Linked DNA regions of Spirosoma rhododendri. The protein of the gene in region 1 interacts with the protein of each later gene in a pairwise test. Links are inferred from orthologs where the notes say so. Each region holds a gene or a part of one and is shown in the gene's direction. Other genes may lie near its edges.

What was found.
Region 2: the proteins of HH216_RS06385 (region 1) and def interact in binary tests that used the Escherichia coli proteins (3 or more experiments, as listed by UniProt). The link is inferred for Spirosoma rhododendri from one-to-one orthologs.

What each region holds. Positions count from the first base shown.
Region 1 is NZ_CP051677.1:1,583,153-1,592,734, reverse strand. What follows is about bases 4,224-7,147. They hold HH216_RS06385 (aspartate-semialdehyde dehydrogenase), read left to right. Parts: upstream 4,224-5,140; coding sequence 5,141-6,154; downstream 6,155-7,147. Other genes in these bases: HH216_RS06375 (ABC-2 family transporter permease), read left to right, coding at 7,033-7,147; HH216_RS06380 (ABC transporter ATP-binding protein), read left to right, coding at 6,250-7,026; HH216_RS06390 (porin family protein), read left to right, coding at 4,336-4,977. In the rest of the region: 30S ribosomal protein S12 methylthiotransferase RimO, read left to right, coding at 1-1,204; HH216_RS06410 (hypothetical protein), read left to right, coding at 1,229-1,672; HH216_RS06405 (hypothetical protein), read left to right, coding at 1,651-1,968; bacillithiol biosynthesis cysteine-adding enzyme BshC, read left to right, coding at 2,066-3,616; HH216_RS06395 (5-formyltetrahydrofolate cyclo-ligase), read left to right, coding at 3,613-4,194; more of HH216_RS06375, read left to right, coding at 7,148-8,697; carB (carbamoyl-phosphate synthase large subunit), read left to right, coding at 9,100-9,582.
Region 2 is NZ_CP051677.1:1,275,976-1,285,370, forward strand. The notes cover bases 4,139-6,875. They hold def (peptide deformylase), read left to right. Parts: upstream 4,139-5,089; coding sequence 5,090-5,662; downstream 5,663-6,875. Other genes in these bases: HH216_RS05040 (nucleotidyltransferase family protein), read left to right, coding at 4,139-4,597; ruvX (Holliday junction resolvase RuvX), read left to right, coding at 4,648-5,070; HH216_RS05055 (3-keto-disaccharide hydrolase), read right to left, coding at 5,834-6,568; HH216_RS05060 (amidohydrolase), read left to right, coding at 6,710-6,875. Also shown: HH216_RS05025 (hypothetical protein), read right to left, coding at 1-520; HH216_RS05030 (glucosamine-6-phosphate deaminase), read right to left, coding at 673-2,646; HH216_RS05035 (Gfo/Idh/MocA family protein), read right to left, coding at 2,772-3,920; more of HH216_RS05040, read left to right, coding at 3,965-4,138; more of HH216_RS05060, read left to right, coding at 6,876-7,504; HH216_RS05065 (sugar porter family MFS transporter), read left to right, coding at 7,598-8,953; HH216_RS05070 (DUF4301 family protein), read left to right, coding at 9,056-9,395. UniProt on the Escherichia coli protein: Removes the formyl group from the N-terminal Met of newly synthesized proteins. Requires at least a dipeptide for an efficient rate of reaction. N-terminal L-methionine is a prerequisite for activity but the enzyme has broad specificity at other positions.

The sequences.
Region 1 (9,582 bases):
CATGAACGTGACGCACGAGTCAAAGAAAGACGACGCCAACATCGTTGTTATCAACACCTGCGGCTTTATCGACAACGCGAAAGAAGAATCGATCAACACCATTCTACGCTATACCGACGCGAAAGAAGCCGGGATTGTCGATAAAGTGTACGTGACGGGCTGCCTGTCGCACCGCTACAAAGACGAGCTGGAAGTTGAGATGCCGACTGTCGATGCCTGGTTTGGCACGAACGAGTTGCCCCGGATGCTGAAAACGCTCCGCGCCGACTACAAGCACGAACTCGTTGGGGAGCGGCTACTGACGACACCGGCGCATTTTGCGTACCTGAAAATTGCGGAAGGCTGCGACCGGCCCTGTTCGTTTTGCGCCATTCCGCTGATGCGCGGGGGACACGTATCGCGTTCGATGGATGAACTGGTGACGGAAGCGAAATCACTGGCCCGACGAGGCACCAAAGAACTGATCCTGATCGCGCAGGACCTGACCTATTACGGGCTCGACATCTACAAAAAGCGCAACCTCGCCGACCTCATCAACCGGCTGGCCGACGTAGAGGGTATCGACTGGATTCGGTTGCAATACGCCTACCCGTCGGGCTTTCCGATGGATGTGCTCGACGTAATGCAGCAGCGCGATAACGTATGCAAGTACCTCGATATGCCTCTGCAAACCGGCTCGACCGAGATGCTGAAACTGATGCGCCGGGGCATAACCCGTGAGCGAACAGAAGAACTGGTCCGGTCGATTCGGGAACGAGTACCCGGCATCACGCTCCGCACAACGCTGATCGTGGGGCACCCCGGCGAAACCGACGCCCTGTTCGACGAAACCTACGAGTTCGTGGAGCGGATGCGATTCGACCGGCTGGGTGTGTTCACCTACTCACACGAAGATCAGACACACTCGTACAGTATGCCCGACGATGTACCTGACGACGTAAAGCAGGAACGCGCCGACGAGCTGATGGAGTTGCAACAGGGTATTTCGAGCGAGTTGAATCAGGAGAAGGTTGGGCAAACTTACAAAGTGCTGTTCGACCGGAAGGAAGGCGGCTACTTCATTGGCCGCACCGAAGCCGATTCGCCCGAAGTCGACAACGAGGTTCTCGTTCCGGCCCAACAGTACGTTCGTCTGGGCGATTTTGCCCACGTCAAGATTGACCGCGCCGAAGAGTTTGATCTGTATGGCACTGTCATTAACTGATGTGAATCAGGCTATCCACACCATATGAAGAGTATTGATGACATATTAGAGCTGGCTGACAAGCGACTGGCAGAGGCAGAATTTCTGGTTGACAAATTTCCGTCAGGAGCTTATTACCTAGCAGGTTACGCGGCAGAACTCACATTAAAAGCTCGTATCTGTAAATTGCTCGACTTTGATAATTTCTATTCCGTCAAACAACCTATCAAACGTGGCAGTGATGCGTTCTTCACCCACGAACTGACGCAGTTACTGACATTGTCAGGCCTACGCAAACGATTGGAAGACGAAATTGATCGGGAGAAAGGTGCTAATTCGGAGTTAGCCATTAATTGGCAACTGATATGCAACTGGAATGAGAGCCGACGATATGACCTTAGTATTGAAAAACCCGAAGCACTTGATTTGTTAAACGCATTGACCAACGACAAAACCGGATTTTTACCATGGATACGAAAAAACTGGTAGAGCGGGTTACGCAGACATTATGCTCTGTGAATCAAGAAGGCAGGAAGTACGAAACAGCTTGGCTAAGCTTCGAGGATGATCTAACCGGGCGAGAGCGTTATGTGCTGAACATCAAGGCAGATTACACTGTGAATTCGTACTATGAGGAGACCCGTTCGCTCACAGAGTTACTTTGGCGAGAGTTAGATAGTGAAAGTTTACGCATGATTGCTCGTATTGCGGTGTACGACTCTCATAACGATATTCATTCCTGGAGCGAAGACATTGTACTGTTTAAATCGCCAGCCGTGTGTTAAGGACGGCAAGCAGCTACAACTTGCAACCCCGAACCCGCAAGTCTCCGAACCTTGCGGGTTTTTCGTTTGTTGGCTTGGGGTAAACCGCTATTTCTGCATGGACTGTCAGTACCTGCCCCTTACCGCAACGGGCCAGCTTTCGTCGCTTTTTCTCGATTACATCGCTCAGAAAGACAGTCTAGCTCCCTTTTACAACCACTTCCCCACGCCTGACGCTTTCCGGCATCAGATCGCCGAAAAGACGTTTGACGAGCAAAAACGGCAGACGCTGGTCGATGCGCTGGAGCGGCAGTACGCAGGCATTGCCAACAAGCCTGACTTTTCGGTACTCCGGCAACCCAACACGTTTACTGTCACGACGGGCCACCAACTGAACATCTTCACCGGGCCGCTGTACATCGTCTATAAACTCGTTACGACGATTAATCTGGCCCGGAAGCTGGCGCAACAATACCCCGACTACCAGTTTGTGCCGGTCTATTGGATGGCGACGGAAGACCACGACTTCCCCGAAATCAACCATTTTTCGCTGTTCGGCAACCAATACGCCTGGCAGACGGAGCAACGCGGGGCGGTGGGGCGTATGAACCCGCAGGAGCTGAAAACGCTGTTCGCGCAGATCCCCGAAAAGCTGCACCTATTCGAGAAAGCGTACCTCAACCACAACACGCTGGCCGATGCAGTGCGCTATTACGTCAACGAACTGTTCGGTGCCGAGGGGCTGATTTGTCTGGATGCCGACGATGCCGCGCTGAAGCGGAAATTTCTGCCCGTCATGCGCGACGATCTGCTCAATCAAACGGCCGGTGGGCTGGTTGAGAAGCAGACCGAGAAACTCGAAGTACTTGGCTATAAAACGGTCATTACCGCCCGGAACATAAACCTGTTTTATCTGGACGATCAGCTACGGGAGCGCATCGAACGCGCCGACGACGGCACTTACCGCGTGTTACACACAAAGCTGCGTTTTTCGGAGGATGAGTTGCTGACGCTATTGAACGAGCACCCCGAACGGTTCAGCCCCAACGTCGTACTGCGCCCGCTGTATCAGGAAACGATTCTGCCGAACCTGGCTTATATCGGCGGCCCTTCAGAAGTGCCGTACTGGTTGCAGCTGAAGCCCGTTTTCGACAAGTACCAGACGGCCTTTCCGATGCTGATGCCACGCAGTTTCGCACTGTACGTGCCGAAAGTCAGTGCCCGGCGGGTGGCCAAACTCGGTTTGACGCCGGAGCAGTTGTTTCAGGACGATCTGGCCCTCAAGCGCGAATTTGTCGATCACCACACCCGGCATAGTCTGTCGTTCGACAATGAAAATAAAGCCGTCAATAAGGGGCTGGATGCGCTGTTGCACAAAGCCATGATGGTCGATCCGACGCTGGAAAAGGCAGTTCTGGCAGAAACGAAGCGATTTGCCAATGCCGTTGTGCGGCTGGAAAAGAAGATGCGCCGGGCGGAAGAGCGTAATCAGGACGTCGGGCTGCGGCAGTTGCAGGCGGTAAAAGCCGAGTTGTTTCCGAACGGCGGGTTGCAGGAGCGTTCCGAAAATTACCTGACGTTCGCTTTGCGCGACGCGTCGTTCCTGAAAAAACTACTCGCCACATTCAACCCGTTCGACTACCGGATGCACATCTGCCTGGAAGCATGAGCCAGACCAAAGCCGAGTTACGGACGGAATTTCTGGCCAAACGCAAGGCTTTATCCGCCGACGAACTAACCCGGCGCAACGACCAGCTTACAGCTCATTTCATCGACTTTTTCACGGAGCAGTCACAAAGCCGCCCACTACGGCTGGTCCATACGTTTCTGCCCATCCGCCGACAAAACGAAGTCGACACCTGGCCAATCATCCGCTGGCTCTGGCAACGCGACGTAGACATTGCGATTTCTGTATCCAACATCACGACGAACCAACTGACCCACTACCCGCTGACGGCCGATACTCCACTGATCGAAAACAAGTGGGGCATCCCGGAGCCAATAAATACCGGCCTGACACCCGTAGAACCGTCTGCTATCGATTTAGTCCTTGTGCCGCTACTGGCCTTCGACCGGCATGGCCACCGCGTCGGCTATGGCAAAGGCTATTACGACCGTTTCCTCGCTGATTGCCGCCCCGACTGCTTAAAAGTCGGCCTTTCGCTGTTCGAGCCAGTCGAGCAAATAGCCGATGTAAACGAAACGGATGTGCCATTGGATGATTGTCTGGCACCAAATAATATGTAGCTGTCTTGTCTTTAATAGTAGAGATGCTTTTTGTTGCATCCAAAGCAAAGACAAGAGATGCCATACGTGATAATTTTCCGGAACGAACTTGTATCACCCTAGCTGATTATTTACTTTTCATGAAACAGCTCAGCGTATTTCATGAAAAAATTACTCTTTGGTATTCTTATCCTTGTCTTCGCGTCAACATTGTCGATAGCACAGATGCGTGTTGGTTTGGTTGGTGGTGGACAGTTGGCAAGCTTGCCTTACAAAACGCCTTACTATACCTTCGACGGCCCAAACACTCTCGCTTTTCACGCCGGCCTAACAGCTGATATCGCAGTAAGTCGTCACTGGTCAATCAGGCCACAGCTTCTTTATTCGGGGAAGGGAGGGCAGTATACATTAAACGGCAACCCGGAAATAGGACCCGTCGTTGAGCGGTCCCATAAGATCAATTACCTGGAAGTACCAGTCCAGCTCGCGTACAGTTTAAAAGCTGGCCCCGGTCGGGCCTTAGTTGGAGCAGGACCGTACATTGGTTATGCACTTAGCGGGAAGGATAATATTATTCTGGATGGTCAGGGAAGCCCAACAGATATTGAATTTGGCTCAGAAACGAATCAGACAAGACGGATCGATTATGGCCTTCGTGTGTCAACCGGTTATGATCTGACGTCGGGACTGGGACTTTCATTCTTTTACGCACGGGGGCTGGCTAATATTGAGAATAGTCGTTCTTATATAAGTAAAAACAAAGTATACGGCGTTTCTATGCACTTTTTGTTTGGTCGCAGGTAGCTAAAATCGTTGTCTTCGATAACGCTTATTTATGTTGTTCATCAAACTCCCTCTATCTCTATTCGCTTCGATAGTCATCTATTTTTTTACCATTTCTACCTAATTTTTGTCAAACTCTTACCGTACTTTTGCGACTCATTTTCAAATAAATATTGAATAAATTATGAAAATCGCAGTCGTGGGGGCTACCGGCCTGGTCGGTGGCGAAATCCTGAAGGTGCTGGCCGAGCGTAACTTCCCCGTGTCCGAACTGATTCCCGTCGCTTCCGAGCGGTCGGTGGGTAAACAGGTTGAGTTCAAGGGTAAACCGTACACGGTCGTCAGCTTCGAAGACGCCATTGCCGCCAAACCCGCTGTTGCGATCTTCTCGGCTGGTGGCAGCACCTCGCTCGAACTGGCCCCCCGCTTTGCCGAAGCCGGTATTTTCGTCGTCGACAATTCGTCGGCCTGGCGGATGGACCCGACCAAAAAACTGGTCGTGCCCGAAATCAACGCCGATACACTAACCGCCGACGATAAAATTATCGCCAACCCCAACTGCTCGACCATTCAGATGGTTGTGCCGCTGAAGCCGTTGCACGATCGCTACAAAATCAAGCGCATCGTGGTATCGACCTATCAGTCGGTGACGGGAACGGGCAAAGCGGCTGTCGATCAGTTATTTGCCGAGCGCAAAGGCGATCAGGACGCGAAAAAGGTGTATCCCCACCCCATCGACCTCAACGTGCTGCCCCACATCGACGTATTCCTCGACAACGGCTACACGAAGGAGGAAATGAAGATGGTCAACGAGACCAAAAAGATCATGGGCGACGACTCGATTCAGGTGACGGCCACGACGGTACGCATCCCGACGATCGGTGGTCACTCGGAGTCGGTGAACATCGAGTTTGAAAACGATTTCGATCTGGCTGAAGTCGTTGAACTGCTCAGCAATGCCGATGGCGTTATCGTACAGGACGATCCGAAGAACTACGTCTACCCAATGCCGCTGACGGCGCACGGTCGTGATGAAGTGTTTGTCGGTCGGATTCGGCGCGACGAAACGCAGCCCAACACGCTAAACATGTGGATCGTGGCCGATAACCTGCGCAAAGGGGCCGCTACCAATGCGGTTCAGATTGCCGAATACCTGATGAAGAACAAGCTGGTTGAAGCAGCCGAAGTAGTTGCCTAACCGCTTATCTAATACGGTTACCGAAAGTCCCGTCTGGCTTGCTGCCCGGCGGGACTTTTTTTGTACCTTTCCTTACACGCTTAGCTTATCCTATTGTGACAACCTCTCCCATTATTGAACTCCGCAATCTTGTCAAATCATACGGCGGGGCACCCGTGCTGAACGGCATCAATCTCAGCGTCGACGCGGGGCAGGTCGTCGGGTATATTGGTCCGAACGGGGCGGGTAAATCGACGACGCTGAAAATTCTGATCGGGATGCTGCCCGACTTCGCTGGTGACGCGACGGTGCTGGGCATGGACGTTCGCACAAACGCGCTCGACATCAAACGGCGCATTGGTTACGTCCCCGAAAATGCGGCCCTCTACGATTCACTGACGCCGATGGAGTACCTGCAATTCGTCGGGCAGCTGTACGAACTCGATCAGGAGCATATCGAACGGAAAGCCCTCGACCTGCTGCGCCTGTTTCAATTATCCGACAACGCCTACGCCCGCATGACGGCCTTCTCGAAAGGGATGCGGCAGAAGGTGCTGCTGATTTCGGGCCTGCTGCATAATCCCGACGTTATTTTTCTGGATGAACCCCTGTCGGGGCTGGACGCTAACGCTGTCGTACTGGTCAAAGAGATTATCCGGCAACTGGCAAACAGCGGCAAGACAATCTTCTACAGTTCGCACATCATGGACGTGGTCGAGAAGATTTCGGACCGGATCATCATCATCAACAAAGGCCAAATTATTGCCGACGGGACGTTTGCCGAATTGCAGCACCAACGCCCGGAATCGCTGGAGCAACTGTTCGCGCAGATGACCGGCAGCGATAGTCAGACCGACGTAGCCGGGGAATTTATCAATACGCTGACCAACTAACCGGCTATGACACCGCTCATTTTGTCGATTCTCGACCGGCTGCAAGGGCTGTTCCGGTGGCTGGGGGCCGATTATTCGCAGTTACGGGCCATCGTGCAGGTCAAGCTGATGATGGACAACCGACGCAACTACACGACGCTGGGCCGCTACGGGCAGCAGAAAAAAGACAGCGACCCGCCGAACAACACGTTCCTGAAGGTACTCGGCTTTTACGCCTTGTTCGGCACGTTACTATCGCTGCAACTGGCGTTCAAAGACCGCGAAAGCTTATTCTTTCCGCTGATTCTCCAGTTTGCTTACGTCATGATTCTGTGCGCCATGACGCTGATTTCCGACTTTTCGTCGATTATCCTAGACTCGTCCGACAATCAGATTATCCTGCCCCGACCCGTTAGCAGTCGCACCCTCTGGCTCGCGCGGATTACACACATTTCGGTCTATCTGTTCGCTATCGCGCTGGCAACGGGCATCGGCAGCATCCTTGTTCTGGGGTATCGGTTCGGGCCGGTCGCCGGGCTGTTGTTTTTGTTTCTTAGTCTGCTGTCGGCCATGCTGATGGTGTTCCTGACCAACCTGCTGTATCTGGGTCTAATGCGGTTTATCAGCGAAGACAAGCTGCGGGAGATCATCAACTACGTGCAGATCGTGATGGCGATTGCATTTTACGGCGGATACCAACTGATTCCGCGCCTGATAAACCGGTCCGACCTGAGCGACGCGCTGGACCGGCAATGGTGGCACTATCTGGTACCGCCGATGTGGATGGCCGGGGCGGTCGATAGTGTACTCCAGCGAACGTTCGACACCGATCACCTGCTACTCATCGCGCTGGCGATTCTGATGCCGGTGGGCGGTATCTGGGTGATGAGCCAGTTTATGACGGGTTCGTTTACTGAGAAATTGAGCAGCCTCGATCAGGACAGCAAATCCGCGCAACCCATCGCGGCTACGGTGGCACAACCCACCCGCCTGCTCGATCAACTGGCCGGGTGGTTCACCGGCTCGCTACTTGAACGGGCTGCATTTGCCTTTGCCTGGCGGATCATGGGCCGCGACCGCAAATTCAAGTTGAAAACTTACCCCCAGCTCGGCTTCGGCTTCGTGTACATCGTCTTTATGTCGGTGCGGGGCGGTGGGTTCAACAATAGCGAATTCTCCACCTTGTTTTCGCTCTACTTCGCGGGGCTGTACGGCATGGTCGCGCAGTATCAGCTATCGGCGTCCGATAGTTTCAAGGCGTCGTGGCTCTACGGTGCCGCCCCCATCCGGCAACCGGGCGACATTCTGACGGGTGCGCTGAAAGCCATCATCGTCAAGCTGGTAACGCCTTTCTACCTGCTGGTGGCGGCTTATCTGCTTGGCAAAAACGGCTTCGATAAAGTAGATGATATAATGCTGGGTTACGCTAACACCATCGTGATGTTGCTGGCGTCGGCCCTGCTGTCGGACCGACGGATGCCATTTTCTGTTCCGGTCGACGCCGTCAACCAAAGCAACACGGGCCGCAGTCTGCTTACACTGGTAGTGTTGACGCTGGTCGGCGGGCTGCATTTCATCTTAACACTTATCCCCTACGGTGTTTGGGGAGGCATCGTGCTTGCCCTTCTCGTCGTCTGGCTCCTGATGCGACAGTATCAGCGCACCAACTGGAATCAGATCGCAATGGCTTGATTGCCTCCGACAGCATCCCTGCTGTCGGGCCGCGATAGCGGCTAACAACGAGTCTTCAGTGGTGTCAGGTCCCCGACCTGACACATTCCGGGCGAAGCTACTGGCTGACGCGAGCGTGTCAGGTCGGGGACCTGACACCACTGCAACTAATTCGCACCAACTTGGCCTACGGCTCGACATCGGACCGCCGAAGCGGCAGGGATGCTATCAGAGACAAGTTCAATGTTAACAATGACATTGATCGACGGGCTTTTCCGTTTGTATCCTTGCCTTTCCCCCCCGTACAATCTACTTTTGCAGGATTTTTAGTCACCCCTCAACGGGTTGGGAATCATCCGCCTGTTGAATGTGATCATTACCGGTGCAGCACTCGGCTGTGCCTTTTCGTTGTCCTGCTGAATAATGCCAAAAAACACCAACATCCGCTCGGTTCTGATTATTGGTTCGGGTCCAATCGTCATCGGTCAGGCCTGTGAGTTCGATTACGCCGGTTCGCAGGCCGCCCGGTCTATCCGCGACGAAGGCATCGAGGTGTCGCTTATCAACTCCAACCCAGCGACGATTATGACTGATCCGATCAACGCGGATTACGTCTACCTAAAGCCACTGGAGAAAAAATCGATTGTCGAGATTCTGGAGAAACACCGGGAAATGGGGCGGCCCATCGACGCGGTTCTGCCAACAATGGGCGGTCAGACAGCCCTCAACCTTGCCATCGACTGCGACAAAGCGGGTATCTGGACGAAGTACGACGTGAAAATTATCGGCGTCGACATCAAAGCCATCGAGACGACTGAAGACCGGGAGAAGTTCCGCCTGCTGATGCTTGAGCTTGGTGCCGGTGTCTGCAAAGGCCGCACGGCTCGCTCGTTTCTGGAAGGCAAA
Region 2 (9,395 bases), 310 kb from region 1 along the record:
TCAAAATGCTGTTTTCCCAGATGTCGTCGGCCCGGCGGCACTCAATACCGAGCTTGTTGCAGACGTTCCGAATGGCGTTGTACGTACCGGCAAACCGGCTTTCAAACGGCATCATTACCGACAGTACGTTGGGCTCGACGGTTTTGTCGGGAATCTGAAACACATCGGGCGCAAACGTAACGATACGCTCCGGCAATCGCCCCGACGCCGTCGAGACAAACCGCGCTTCAACGGGCTGCGGGTAATTTGTCCGGATTTTCTGCTCCTCGACGTACCGCTCCAGCTCCGCCAGGTTCGCGGCCCCGACGTTCACAATTTTCGAGAGCACTTGCAGGCTGTTGCCGTCGTAATCGTCATCGTGGAAGTCGAGGCTTTTGAGCAGACGCGGGTGATCTTCGAGCAACTCAACGGTATCGGTCAGGTGGGCCACGCGGAACCAGTCTGACTTGGTGAAGTGGTTGCGCGCGAACTCGTGTACGGCAAAAAGCCGGGTCGTGCGCTGTTTATGTTTACTCGTCATTGCAGGGCTGTCTTGTGTGTTACAGGCTGGTATGAGAGCAATTATAATACAACTATTATATATTTCTACGCTTTCGGTTTAATTTATAACATAAAAAAGGGCTGAAACGCGCCATGGTGGCGCGCTTCAGCCCTCCGTTGGTATACACTAGCTTAGTATTTCCAGCGCACGTAGGCTTCCATCGCTTCGTATTCGGCCAAACCAAGCCGGTTGTAGAGCGCGGCCGTGCCCCGGTTGCGCTCTTCGGCCCGTTGCCAGAATTCGCGGGCGTCGGTACCCTGATACACCACGCCATCTTTCTGCGACTGGTGCTTGAAGATACCAAGCCGCTTCTTCATCACCTGATCGGGCGACATCGGCACGGCCATTTCAATTTCGTGGATGTCCCACTCTGCCCAGGCACCCCGGTAGAGCCACACCCAGCAATCCTGCATGAAATCCTTGTCTTTCAACCGCCGAACGGCTTCCATCACCGCATCCAGACAAACCTTGTGCGTTCCGTGCGGATCGGCCAGATCACCGGCTGCGTAAATCTGCTGCGGCTTGATTTCTTCGATCAAATCCATCACGATCTGCACGTCGGCTTCGCCCAGCGGCTTTTTCGCCACCGTACCGGTTTCGTAGAACGGCATATTCATGAAGTGCGCGTTCTCGATGGGGATACCGACAAACCGGCAAGTCGCTTTGGCTTCGCCCATACGAATCAGCCCTTTGATGTACCGTACTTCGGGCGTATCGACTTCAGAATCTTTCTTGTCGCGCAGAAACTCGGCGGCATCTTCAAAAATGCGCGAAGCCTCAGGGCTGTCGATGCCGAATTTGCTGTTGAAATCGACTACGAAATCGGCAAAACGCAGGGCTTCATCGTCGGCCACGGCAATGTTGCCCGACGTCTGGTAGCCCACGTGTACATCGTGCCCCTGGTCGACCAAGCGCTGGAATGTGCCGCCCATCGAGATGATGTCATCGTCGGGGTGAGGGCTGAAAATCAGGCAGCGTTTGTGGGCTGGTTTTGCCCGTTCGGGGCGGTTGGTATCGTCGGCATTTGGTTTGCCACCGGGCCAGCCCGTGATCGTGTGCTGAAGCTGGTTGAACACGTCGATGTTGATGTCGTACGCCTGCCCCGACAGCGCGAGCAGATCGCTCATGCCGTTGTCGTTGTAGTCGCGGTCGGTCAGCTTCAGAATGGGTTTGTTGAGGGCCAGCGACAGGTAGGTCACGGCCTTCTTCTTCATGCTGTTGTCCCACACCACCGAATCAACCAGCCACGGCGCTTTCATCCGCGTCAGCTGCGACGCAGCGGCCTCGTCGATTACGAATAGCGCGTTGGGGTGCGTTTGCAGGTACGACGCCGGGTTCAGTTCCGTGACGACACCTTCCAGCGCTTCCTGAATAACGGGAGCTTTGCGCTCACCCCAGGCCATCAGCACAACACGCTTGGCATTCAGAATGCTGGCAACGCCCATCGTGATCGCTTTGCGTGGCGTTTTCGGCAGCCCGCCGAAGTCACTCGATGCAGCGGCCCGCGTCGAGTTGTCGAGCATCATCAGGCGGGTGTGCGAGTTAATCAGCGACCCCGGTTCGTTGAAACCGATGTGGCCGTTACCGCCAATACCCAGCAACTGAAAATCGAGTCCGCCAGCGGCTTCGATCTTGGCTTCGTACTGCTTTGAAAACTCAGCAACTTCGTCGGTACGAACGGTACCGTCGGGAACGTGGTAGTTGCCAGTCGGAATGTCGACGAGATCAAAAAGCTGCTCCCGCATAAACCGCCAGTAACTCTGCACGGAATCGGGTTCCATCGGGTAGTATTCGTCCAGGTTGAACGAAACAACGTTCTGGAAACTCAGCCCTTCTTCGCGGTGCATCCGGACCAGCTCGGCGTAAACCGTCTTGGGCGACGAACCCGTCGCCAGACCCAGCACTGCCTGCTTGCCTTCGCGCTGTTTCGACCGAATCAACTCGGCAATTTCGTGTGCTACGGCCCGGCTGGCGTTCTTCGCGTCAGCGTAGATATGGGTCGGAATTTTTTCGTAGGTAATAGCCGACTGAATTGGCCCTCCCGCAGGCGGATACCCAGCTACCTGCCCATCGGAACCGTTGAGTACCAGAGACTCCGTAGTCATATTCGGTTGTGTACAGCGTTATGTGAAGCGGCAAAGTTGGCAAAAAATCGGGGCACTATCCAGCCAATGCCCACAGAGACAGGCATATTTTTAAAATTTTTTATCAATTGAGCCGTTACGCCCGGTTAGTGCCCCTGTCGAGCCAGCGAATCAGCCTCGGTGGCGGTAACCAGTGACTCCAGCCCGTTGCTTTCCGCGACAATCCGGTGCGTGTTTGGGTAATGAATCGCGCTTGCCTGATCACGGAACATCAGCCGCAGCAGTTCGCTGTAGATGTGTTGCTTCTCGTCGCCAAAACCGGCCTTCAGTTCGATCTGCTGGTACGCGTCGAAGGTCTTGTGCCGCCCTTTCAGCGTCCGGTCGGACCCGCCGATGTTGGCCGTTACATTGAGTTGCGCGCCGGGGAAAAGGTCCATCAGGGCGCGGGTCGTTTCTTCGTCGGCGACGCAGCGCATCACCATGCGAGTCGGCACCCATTCGTACAGCGTGATGTCGCCCCGTTCGAATAGTAACCTCATCTCCTGCCGGTCCATGCGCCCCGTCTGTGTAAAGCCGTGGTAGAAATTGACAAGCTTCTTGCCAGTTTCGTCGTCACCATATTCAACGGTAGCCTGCACCTGATCTTCAATGTCGTTGCTATCCGGCCGTTTTACGATCTGCGCGGAAACGACGGTACCCTTGCCGAGCCAGCCCGCGAACATATCGAAGAAGTGAACGCCGTGCTCGATGAAAATACCGCCCGACTTGCTGCGATCCCAGAACCAGTGTTCGGGTGACAGTCCTTCATCGCCCGCGTAGTTTTCGAAATAGCCGTGCAGAAATTCGCCCAGCAGCTTTTTGTCGATCAGGTGTTTTACCCGCGCAAACATTGGGTTGTAGCGTTGCATCAGGTTCGTTACCATCAGCAGCCCCTTGCTGGCAGCCAGTTCAAGCATTTCGCGGCCCTGCTCGGGGTTCATCGCCAGTGGCTTCTCGCAGATTACGTGTTTACCCGCGTTCAGGGCCAGTTTGCTTTGCTCGTAGTGCAGAAACGGCGGGGTTGCGATGTAGATCAGGTCGACGTCGGGGTGATTGACTAACTGCTCCAGCGTTTCCAGTTGCTCGGCTCCAAAGCGTTTAGCCGTCGCGATGGCTTCTTCCCGCTTCGAGCCAGCAATGGCCACCAGCCGCGTGTTAGGAGTTTGCAGAAACTGCTGCACGGCAAACAAACCGAAACCGCCCATACCGATTACGCCAATGCCAATTACCTTATGATCGAGTCCTTCGTGTTCCATAACGTCCTTTTTTGTTCGTAGAAACAACTTCCGGTTCGCCGTTTATGTTGGTCAATAAGAGGGAAGGTGTACAGATGGCAATTGCGACGATTATACTGGCGGCTGGTGGTTCGACCCGGCTGGGCCAGCCAAAACAACTTATTCTGGCTGACGGCGAAACGCTGGTCCGGCGCATGGCGCAGCAGGCATTGGCGTTACAGGCGGGGCCGGTCGTGGTGGTGCTGGGTGCCAGTCAGGACCGGATTAGCAACGAACTGGCTGGACTATCCGTAACGACCGTCGTAAACTCGGCCTGGTCGGAGGGAATGGCGTCGTCGCTACGGGTGGGCCTGCGGGCAATCGACTGGGAAACGACCGACGCGTTTCTGGTGATGCTGACCGATCAGCCCTACGTAACGTCGACGCTGCTCCAGCAACTTATCGACACCCGCAATCACACCGGCCGGGGGATCATCGCCAGCCGTTACGCCGAACCCGACGGGGTGCTGGGCGTACCGGCCCTGTTTGACACCCACTACCGGCGCGAATTTCTGGGCCTGACCGGCGATACCGGTGCCCGGAAACTCATTCAGCAATATGCGTCTGACTGCACCAGCGTTCCGTTTTCGCTGGCCGGCATCGATCTCGACACCCCCGCCGACCTGCGTCACTGGCAGGCGCAACAGGCAAGTCAGTAAGCCAGTTGATGTACCCAAAACAGCCCGATCCTTCGTACCTTTGCCCCCCTATGGCCCGACTCCTTGCAATCGACTTCGGCACCAAACGCACCGGCATCGCCGTTACGGACCCGCTTCAGCTAATCGCGTCGGCGCTGGAGACGGTGCCGTCGCATCAGTTGCTGGCCTACCTGAAAGCCTACGTGGAGCGCGAACCGGTCGAGGCTTTTATCGTGGGGTTGCCCAAGCGGCTCGACGGTACCGATACCGACAATACGCCCCGCGTCCGGCGGTTTGTCGAGTTGCTGCAAAAGACACTGCCCGCCATTCCAGTACACTGGCACGACGAGCGGTTTACGTCGGTGATGGCGTTGCAGGCGATGATTGCCAGCGGCAGTACCAAGAAAGACCGGCGCGACAAGGGTAATATCGACAAGGTCAGTGCCGCGATTATCCTGCAATCGTACATGGAAAGTAGCCGGCCAAGAACCTGAAAAAATTAGTTAGTAGATCATGATTCTCCCCATAATTGCCTACGGCGATCCGGTATTGCGGAAGCGGGCAAAAGAAATCGAACCCGGCTCAATCGACGTGAAAAAGTTGAGCGAGGATATGTTCGAAACCATGTATAAAGCGTCGGGCGTTGGGCTGGCGGCTCCGCAGATTGGGCAGAGCGTCCGTATGTTCGTGGTCGACGGGCAGCCGTTCAACGAAGACGAAAAAGAAGAAGACATCGACCAGTCACTGGTCGGTTTCAAGAAGGTGTTCGTCAATCCCGAAATCATCGAAGAAGCGGGCGATGACTGGGGTTTTGAAGAAGGGTGCCTGAGCATTCCCGGCATCCGGGGCGAAATTTTCCGTCCTGAAATCGTGGTCGTGCGCTATTTCGACACGGATTGGAACGAACACGAAGAGGAGTTCGACGGTATGGCCGCGCGTATCATTCAGCACGAATACGACCACCTCGACGGCAAGCTATTCACCGATTACCTACCCACCCTGCGCCGTCAGCTTATCAAGAAAAAGCTGTCTGACATCACCAAAGGCAAAACCGACGCCGAGTACCGGATGAAGTTTCCGAAGTGAGGTAACTTGGACCGGTGTAGCCTGGACGTCCGCGTCTGGGTGGGCGCGTAGCGACCAACAAAGCTGCCGCCTTACGCAGTTGCCCTGACGGGCACCCGGACGTGGACGTCCAGGCTACACATTCATTCGATTGTCTGCGGCACCACGACGGTCGCCGATTTGGTCGCGTCTCTACAACGACCGCACTTTGATGTTACGGAACCAGACGCCCGTATTCCAATCCTGCAAGCCGATGCGACCGCTGAATTTGCCGCTGGCGATGGGGGCTTTGCTGAGTTTACTGGCGGCCATACGCTGCTTCCAGTCGGCACTCGTCAGGTCGTGTTCCTGCACGGTAAAGCCGTTTATCATCACGACCAGCTTGTTTTTGCGCATCGTCACGTCCAGTTGATTCCATTCGCCAAGCGGCTTCGGCTCTTTGATACGCGCATCGGCAATGCTGAAAAAATCGCCGGAGTTGTGCGGGTGCGGCAGTTTCACGTCGCGCTGGTAGAGGTCGTCGTCGCCAATCTGCGCTTCCAGCCCTGTGTCGAAAATCTTCGGATACTTCGCGCTTTCCTGCACGAAGAAAAATACCCCGCTATTCGTGTATCGTTCGAGTTTAAATTCTGCTTTGAACGCAAAATCACCAGCGATGGGGGTGTCCGTTACCAGGTCACCGGCGTCGCGGGCTGTAGCCGCCGGCGTTTTGGGTACGTCGAGATGCAGTGCCCCTTGTTCCACTTTCCAGGATGTGGGTGTGCCTTTGCCGTTGTAGCGGTGCCAGCCTTTCAGGTCGCGCCCATCGAAGAGCAATTGCCAGCCCGCTTTCTTCTCGGATGCCGACAGGGTATTGGGTGCTTGCGCGTAGGTGTTGATCAGGGCAGAGCAAGTGAGTAGGCAAACGGCAGCGAATCGACTAAACATTGAGTTTGATAAAAATGAGTAACGTATTGTAGAAGTAAACGCTGGATTATCGGTTTCTACTGCTATTCATTGTCGTGTTTCTTTGTCTCAAACAGCATCCTGCTGTTTGCTGGTCACTTATTTTTGTTGAAACAGTCTGCTATGAACATCACCCTCCTGCAAACCGAACTCTACTGGCACGATCCCGTGGCCAACCGCGCTATGCTGGAGGAGCAGATTGCCGCCCTGCCGCAGCCCACCGACCTGATCGTATTGCCCGAAATGTTCACGACCGGCTTTACGATGGATGCCCCCACCGTAGCCGAACCCGCTAACCTGACCACCCTGCGCTGGCTGAAGCAGATAGCCGCGCAGACGGGAGCCGTTGTGACGGGTAGTTACGTGGTGCGGGAGAATGGCCCAGCCGGACCGCAGTACGCCAACCGACTAATCTGGATGCAGCCCGACGGACAATACGACGTATACGACAAACGACACCTGTTTCGGATGGCGGGCGAAGACGGTATTTACACCGCCGGGCAACGGCGCATCGTCAAAACGTGGAAAGGCTGGCGCATCTGCCCGCTGATCTGCTACGACCTGCGTTTTCCGGTGTTCAGCCGCAACGTCAGCGATACCGCCGAGCCGTTTGCCTACGACCTGCTGCTGTACGTGGCCAACTGGCCCGCTGCCCGGCGCAATGCCTGGAACGTGCTCTTGCAGGCCCGCGCCATCGAAAACCTATGCTATGTGGCGGGTGTCAACCGGGTGGGTATCGACGGTAACGGTCACCCTTACTCGGGCGATTCAGCCCTGATTAACTTCAAAGGCGAGGTGCTGTTTCGGCAGGCCGACGAAACCGTGGCACACCAGCAAACCCTGTCGCTCGACGAGCTGCAAGCGTTCCGGCAGGCGTTCCCCGCCAACCTCGACGCCGACGCGTTTACGTTGCTGTAGGAAGCGAGTTTGTAGGCTTGCGACGGCCCGGCATTCGGCTATCTTTGCCCGGCCTTTAGGCACATAACCTATGAACCCTTTCTACTTGCTACAATGGACAGGAAACTCCTGCTTACGTACGTCATCGCGGCCATAGCGGCCACGGGTGGCCTACTCTTCGGTTTCGATACCGGCGTTATCAACGTTGCGCTCCCCTTCATCAAACAGGAATGGAACCTCTCCGAAACGGCCGAAGGCTGGGTCGTCGGGGCGGTACTGGCCGGGGGCATGGCCGGTTCGCTGCTCAGCGGTCGGCTGGCCGATGGGCTGGGTCGCAAACGCATCAACATCCTGGCGGCTATCATTTTCGTAGTTGGCTCAGGCATTGCAGCGCTGGCAACCTCGCCGGGTATGCTTATCGCCGGTCGGCTTTTTCTGGGGCTGGCCATCGGTATCGTGTCGTTTTCGGTACCGCTTTACCTCGCCGAAATCGCGCCCAGTAATATCCGGGGGCGGCTGGTAACATTCTTCCAGTTGGCCATTACACTCGGCATTCTCATTTCGTACCTCTGCGGCTATGCCTTCGCCGGATATGAAAATAGCTGGCGGCTTATGTTCTGGGCGGGGTTCATTCCGGCGGCACTGCTGCTGATCGGCATGTTTTTCGTGCCCGAAAGTCCGCGCTGGCTACTTAGTAAAGGCCGCACACAGGATGCACGGACGGTACTGTTGCGACTCCACGAAACCGAAGCTGTCGACCGCGAACTGGGCCAGATCGAGCAAGCCATGAGCGACGAACGGAATCGGAAAGCCGACTGGCGCGAACTGTTCTCGGCCCGGCTTCGCATTCCGCTACTGATCGGCATAGGAATCTTCTTCATCCAGCAGTTTTCGGGTATCAACGCCGTCATTTATTATTCGACGCGCATCTTCGGCATGGCGGGTTTTGGCTCCAGCACCACCTCGATTATGGCTACGGTCGGGGTTGGGGTCGTCAACACGATCAGCACCCTGATTGCCGTTCGTTTCCTCGATCAGTGGGGGCGTAAACCCATTCTGTACGTCGGCCTGACGGGTACGGCGATTTCGCTGGCGACTATTGCAGCCGCGTTCTTTTTCCGCGAATCAATCAGTCCCGACCTGCTCAAACTCCTGTCGGTTGGTGGGGTTTACGTGTACATTATGTTCTTCGCGATCAGTCTGGGGCCAATGGGCTGGCTGCTGATTGCCGAAGTATACCCACTGCGTATTCGCGGATTTGCCACCAGCATGGGCAGCTTCTACCACTGGTTCTTCGATTTCTGGGTCAGCTTCACCTTCCCGATCATGGCCGCGACCTCGCTGGGCAACAACGGGGGTATTTTCATGATCTACACGGGCGTTGTACTGTTTGGCCTGCTGTTTACGCGTTTTCTGGTATTTGAAACCAAAGGCATGAGTCTCGAAGCCATCGAAGAACGCTGGAAGTAGTTTACCCGGCTAGTAAGCTATCCGCGATTCGTTTGCGTCGTGTAGCCTAAATCCGCAACTTGCCATCTGAGTCACCCCTCCTATTTTTTCCGTAAAGCCACTATGTCGTTTACCCAACAAGACCACGCCCAGATCGAAACACAGGGCATCCCCCTCGAAAAAATCAATCAGCAGATTCAGCACTTTGTTGATGGCTTCCCTTACCTCAACGTAATCCGGGCCGCCACCGTCGACGATGGTATCATCCGCGTCAGCGAGGATAAGCTGAACCAGTATCTGCACCAGTTCGATCAGGCGGCAGCGGAACGGGATCTGGTAAAATTCGTACCAGCGTCAGGGGCGGCCACCCGTATGTTTAAGTCGCTGTTCTCGGCCCTCGACGGCAAATCGGATAAGTCAGTAGACGGCTTTTTCGACCGCCTGCCCGACTTCGCGTTTTACG